Linked DNA regions of Proteiniborus sp. DW1. The main gene of each other region encodes a partner of the protein of the gene in region 2 in a complex. Links are inferred from orthologs where the notes say so. Each region holds a gene or a part of one and is shown on either strand. Other genes may lie near its edges.

The links.
Region 1: the proteins of DW1_RS14690 (region 2) and nifU are in contact, whole or in part, in a solved structure (PDB 5XT5), measured with the Bacillus subtilis proteins. The link is inferred for Proteiniborus sp. DW1 from one-to-one orthologs.

The regions. Positions count from the first base shown.
Region 1 is NZ_FMDO01000032.1:23,647-26,735, forward strand. Bases 37-2,780 are described here. They hold nifU (Fe-S cluster assembly scaffold protein NifU), read left to right. Parts: upstream 37-1,057; coding sequence 1,058-1,504; downstream 1,505-2,780. Other genes in these bases: nifS (cysteine desulfurase NifS), read left to right, coding at 37-1,048; DW1_RS08385 (PRC-barrel domain-containing protein), read left to right, coding at 1,732-2,265; DW1_RS15295 (YtxH domain-containing protein), read left to right, coding at 2,316-2,477; DW1_RS08390 (AI-2E family transporter), read left to right, coding at 2,522-2,780. Outside these bases: more of nifS, read left to right, coding at 1-36; more of DW1_RS08390, read left to right, coding at 2,781-3,089. UniProt on the Bacillus subtilis protein: Part of the SUF-like system that mediates the biosynthesis of iron-sulfur (Fe-S) clusters. Acts as a sulfurtransferase and thus transfers sulfur from SufS to SufB.
Region 2 is NZ_FMDO01000062.1:2,066-5,313, forward strand. Bases 137-3,039 are described here. They hold DW1_RS14690 (aminotransferase class V-fold PLP-dependent enzyme), read right to left. Parts: upstream 2,208-3,039; coding sequence 1,065-2,207; downstream 137-1,064. Other genes in these bases: DW1_RS14680 (diacylglycerol/lipid kinase family protein), read right to left, coding at 137-215; DW1_RS14685 (DUF4446 family protein), read right to left, coding at 250-756; yqeB (selenium-dependent molybdenum cofactor biosynthesis protein YqeB), read right to left, coding at 2,363-3,039. In the rest of the region: more of DW1_RS14680, read right to left, coding at 1-136; more of yqeB, read right to left, coding at 3,040-3,163; mocA (molybdenum cofactor cytidylyltransferase), read right to left, coding at 3,156-3,248. UniProt on the Bacillus subtilis protein: Type II cysteine desulfurase that acts as the initial step in the SUF-like Fe-S cluster assembly pathway.

The DNA.
Region 1 (3,089 bases), on a different replicon or contig from region 2:
TACTAGAGCTGCTATAGACGAAGCTAGAGAAAAAATTGCTAAAGCTATAGGGGCTAATTCTAGGGAGATTTTTTTTACTGGTGGAGGTTCTGAGGCTGACAATTGGGCAATAAAAGGTATTGCATATGCAAATAAAAATAAAGGGAATCATATTATTACTTCAAAAATTGAGCATCATGGGGTGCTTCATACATGTCAATACTTAGAAAAGAATGGTTTTCAAGTTACTTATTTAGATGTAGATGAGAATGGAATAGTCAATATTGAACAATTAAAAAACTCAATTACTGATAAAACTATACTAATTACAATAATGTTTGCAAATAATGAAATTGGAACTATACAACCAATTAAAGAAATTGGAAATATAGCTAGAGAGAATAAAATATATTTTCATACTGATGCTGTACAGGCAATTGGAAACATAAAATTAGATGTAAATGATTTAAATATTGATTTGTTATCTATGTCTGCTCATAAACTATATGGGCCAAAAGGTATAGGTGCCCTTTATATTAAACAGGGAGTGAAGATACATCCTCATATACATGGAGGTGCCCAAGAAAAGAACAGAAGAGCAGGCACAGAAAATGTACCTGCTATTGTGGGATTTGGTAAGGCTGTAGAATTGGCTTATGAAACTATAGATGAGCATAATAGAAATCTGATTAGATTAAGAGATAAATTAATTAGAGATATCTATGAAAAAATAGATTATGTTAGGTTGAATGGTCATCCTGAACACAGACTACCTGGTAATGTTAATTTTTCCTTTGAATTTATTGAGGGTGAATCCTTATTACTTAGTTTAGATATGGTTGGAATTTCAGCATCTAGTGGTTCAGCATGTACGTCAGGCTCTTTAGATCCTTCCCATGTTTTGTTGGCGATAGGTCTCCCTCATGAAATTGCACATGGATCTTTAAGACTTACATTAGGAGATTTTAATACAGAGGAAGAAATAGATTATGTGGTAGAAAACTTAGTTAAGATAGTTGATAGATTAAGACAAATGTCACCACTATACGAAAATGTAAAGAAAAGATGAGGGGGTAAAATTATGTACTCAGAAAAGGTAATGGAGCATTTTATGAACCCGAGAAATGTTGGAGAAATTGAAAATGCTGATGGAATTGGTCAAGTTGGAAATCCTAAATGTGGCGATATAATGAAAATGTATTTAAAAATTGAGAATGACACTATTGTAGATGTAAAATTTAAGACTTTTGGATGTGGCTCTGCAATAGCTTCTTCAAGTATGGCTACAGAATTAATAAAGGGGAAAACCATTAAAGAAGCAATGCAACTTACTAATAAAGCTGTGGCTGAAGCATTAGATGGGTTGCCACCAGTTAAAATGCATTGTTCAGTATTAGCTGAGCAGGCTATAAAATCAGCTTTATTTGATTATTCAAAGAAGAATAATGTTGTTATAGAGGGATTAGAAGATTTTAATCCAGATGAGGATGTTCATGACCATGAACATGATCAAGATAATGAATAAAATGAGAAAAACTACTGTAATTCAGTAGTTTTTTTTATAATCAATATAAAAGTTTTATATTGATACTCTTACATAAGGGGACTTTTCGTTAATGAGTTTCAATAAAAGTATTCTTAGTTTATAACATTTAGATAGAAACTTTTATTTCTATGAGAGGTGAATGGAATAATAATAATTTATTAATGTGGAATAATAATTACATAGAATTTTAAAAAGGAGTAATACAATTGAGGAAAGAGAGTGAATTAATTGGACTCCCAGTAATAAGTAAAGAAACAGGTAAAAAAGTTGCATCTATAAGAGAGATAATATATTCAAAGAAGAAATTCAAAGTAGTAGCCTTTTTAATAAATGAAGGAAATATTTTTAGGGATGCTAAGATAATCAGATTTATTAATATTGACTCAATAGGAAAGGATGCTTTAATCATAGAAAATGAAAATTTAGTTGAAAAATCAAGCCATTTTCCAGAGATAGATAATTTGATTAACGAAAAAAAAATAATAGAAGAAGAAATACTGACTGAAGGTGGAGAAAGTCTTGGTCATGTAAAAGATATAATAATTGATGTCGAAAGTGGGAGAATAGTAGGTTTTATACTTACAGATGGATTAATTCAAGATTTAAAGGAAGGAAGAAATGTATTACCCTATACTACAGAAACTATTTTCGGAGAAAATTCTATTATTATTAGCAACGAAGCCAAAAGTCTTTTTGACATATATAAGGAGGATTACAAAAAACTACTAGAATTACTTTAGAGATTTGTATCAAACTATGTATAAAGAAATATATTAAATGAGGTGAAAATATGAAGGGTAGATTTGTATCTGGAATAGTGACAGGGAGTTTAATAGGTGCAACAGCTGGGATGCTCGCAATGACAAGGATGAGCCCAAGACGTAGAAGAAAAATGATGAGGGTTGGAAAAAGAATAGCATCAACTGTAGTTAGCAATATAGGTTTATTTTAATAGGCAGCTTAGCTGCCTTTAATTTCAGCAAGGAGACCCATATAATGGATAATTTTCTAAAACTAAGTCATTATCTCCAGAGTACATTTCTGACTATACTACTTGGACTATGTATATATTTTTTAACAAATATTGGGAATAAATATATAAAAGCAGAGAGTAAGCTTCAGTTTTCGCGTAAAAAAATAGCTCTTGCTATATCAATAATTATTCTTATAGTAGTTACTTATAATCTATTAAAAGGGCCTAGCAAAATAGTATCTATATTGCTACTAATATTTTACTCCATTGTACTATCTTATTTGCTAAATCCTTTAGTCAATTTCATAGAAAAAAAGGGGCTTAAAAGATCTTATAGCATATTGCTTATATATGTGCTTTCAATTATTTTAATAATTCTAGTCATAACATCAATTGTACCTAAGTTATCTAGTGAATTTGAAAATCTTATAATATTGTTACCTAGCTATTTCAATAGAGTATATGATTATTTCAATAAGGTTTTTATTAGGTACTCTAAGCACATAGATAGATTACCTCCAGAATTTCATGCAATAAAGGGATTTTTTCTAGATAGCCTTATGGATATTCAAACTTTACTTTTGAACTACA
Region 2 (3,248 bases):
ATGGCAACTTCATTAATAGTTCCATCTCCGCCTACAGCAATTATGCTATCATAGCCTTCCTCTAAACCTTTAACAGTTAAGCTTGTTGCTTCCTTTGGTTGGCTGGTTATAGATACTTTATATTTTATATTAGTCTTGTCCATTTTTTCTTCAATAAGTGGAATCAGTTTTATAGCTCTGTCTCTACCTGCTATAGGATTTACTATAAATAACATTTTCAACAATATCACCAGCCCTATTTATAGTCTGTTAGGATACTATCTGTTTCTTTGCTCTATCTAAAGCTTGTATTTCCTCTACTGATAGTGGATAATTAGAATCGCCCTTTACTACTGGCTTTGCATAAGTTTTACTTTCATTTCTTCCATATATACTAGTTATGATAAATCCATTAAGCTTATCATCTAATAGTGCTACAGAAAAACTCAAATCACTTCCCATATCATTAAAAGCATTGTATCTTATAAATCCAATTCGCTGTAAACAAAACTGTAGTCTATCATCTAGATTCTCACAGCGTTTCTTAATTTCTGCAATCTCTTCTTTTGTGCTTCTTATTTCTTCAATATGCTCAAAAAGTATGCTTTCTAAAGAATGGGTAGTAGACCCCTGTACTAAGCGATCATATTTCTTCGTAATACTAGAAATCTTGATTCTGCTTATAATGAACAATAATAGCAATATAAAATTAAGCAAAGACATTACTATGACTATTTCTGTAATATAATCAGTGAAAATACTAAATATAAGTTCCATGTTTTCTCCTTTCCATTAATAATCTATATATGTATTCTACTTTAATTCTATTATAATATGAAAAATCCTGCTATGAAATTAATTTTTGATTACAATGAAAGCAAAAAAATAAAAGAAAATCTCATGTCTGATGTAACTTCAAACCAAGCACATAAATGAACAATATCCATTTAGTGCTCTAAGATTTTCCTTTATAACTCGATTTTCTGAATATCTTTGTCAGAAATTAAACGAGAACCAAATTTTAACAACTGAATGGAAGTAAACAAACTTGTGCTTTTAAATTACAAATTTTATTTAACTTCACACTACATTTCCTTTGATATAGTCTTTATTGCGAAAATAGCTGTCTCTATATCATTAAGAGTATTGAATGGTCCCACACTAAACCTGATGCACCCTTGCTCATAACAATTTATGGTCTTGTGTGCAAGAGGTGCACAATGTAGTCCTGGTCTCACTGCAATATTAAATACTTCGTCTAATATATAGCTTACTTCTGAAGAATCTTCTTCTCCAATATTAATTGAAATCACTGGAGCCTGCTTTTCTATATCACAAGGTCCATAGATTTTGATACCATCTATTTCTCTTAATCCATCTATAAAGGTTTTTGCCAATTTTCTTTCATGTTCTCTTATATTCTCTATACCTTTATCAAGGATGTATTTTATTCCTGCTCCTAGCCCTACTATTCCAGGCATATTAGGAGTCCCACTTTCGAACTTATCAGGATAAATATCAGGCTGGATTAAAGAATCAGATCGGCTTCCTGTTCCCCCTTCTTTCATTTGGGATATTTCTAAACCCTGTCTTATATAAACTCCTCCAGTACCCTGAGGTCCAAGTAAGCTCTTGTGGCCTGGAAATGCTAATATATCGATATTCATATCTATTACATCTATATCGTATACTCCTGCTGTTTGAGCAACATCTACCATATAGATTATGCCATGCCTTTTGGCAAGACTTCCAATCTCCTTTACTGGAAATATTGTTCCTGTAACATTAGATGCATGTGTGGTTACAATAAGCTTTGTATTGGTTTTAATATTAGCTTCAATATCCTTAACATCAATACTTCCAGTTTCATCGCATTGTATTATGGAAGTTTCTATACCGTTATTTTCCAATGCTTTTAAAGGTCTCAATACAGAGTTATGCTCCATTGATGTGGTTATAACATGATCATTGGGCCTCAATAATCCTTTAATCGCAAGATTTAATCCATCAGTTGCATTTGAAGTAAAGATAATTCTCATAGGATCTTCTATATTAAAGAAATTTGCTAAAAGCTCTCTAGTTTCATAAATAGCTCTTCCTGCCTTCAAAGCTAGTTTATGACCAGACCTGCCAGGATTTGCTCCATATTCTCTCATGGCTTCCATCATTGCATTATACACCAGTTCCGGTTTAGGAAAAGATGTTGCTGCATTATCTAAATATATCAAGGTTTACACCCCCAAATGATAATTTATACATATAGTATATTATATACCTATACTATTATAATACTTATATAGATAGAAAACTTGAATAATTAACTTTTTTGCAAGACTTAACAGCCCCTATAGTATGATGCAGCTAAGTAGTATAGTAGCTTTTTCTATTTACTATTTTTCTTCTTAAAATATAGTATAGCTTCAAGCACTGAACCTCCTATTGCCCTAGCTTTTTCTGAGATGGAATAGCAGTGTTCTATAATTCCTCTAGGATCAATATCAGCAATCTTTAATCCTTTGTATACTTCCAGTCCTTCCATAATTAGTCCTCTTAGAACACCATCAAGAGTAGCTCTTACGGGAACATCATCTACATAGGCGATAACATCTTGTTTTTTTACTAGTTCCCCTATTTTAGAAACATGTCTAATAACTCCATCTGCTGGAGATTTAACTACTCTTTCTTTTCCATATCCACTGATCAGTCCTGGAATACCTGTATTAGGCTCTGCTGTTCCTTCAAATATTAAATAACCTAAATAATGTCCCCTATTAGTTTCAATAACCACATCCACATCAATTCCTGCTTCAAAACCTGGTCCTAATCCTATAGTAATTGGAGCTAGGTCTTTACTAGTCCCTAAATTCTCTTTAGCAAGTATTCCATCTACTAATACATCTGCCTTGATGTTATTTAAGATATCTAACTTCTCATCAATAATAATAGGTATATTTTCTTCCTCCCAGCATTTATGTATATCTTCTATTTTATTTACTTTAATAGCTTTTACATCCTCTACTACTACTTGTCCATCAAATACTGCTTGTGCAAATGAAACAGTTCTCCTTATGACTGTAGGCTTTTCTATTTCTAGGAGTAAAACTTTAAATCCACTTCTATGAAGTCTATGTGCTACTCCTGTTGCAATGTCTCCTGCACCTCTAATTATTACTATATCATTCATTATTTTTCATCTCCATTTCAACTAAGTGTTGATATTCATCCCAAGTATCTATATCTAATCCCACTTTATAATCATCTATAGGCAC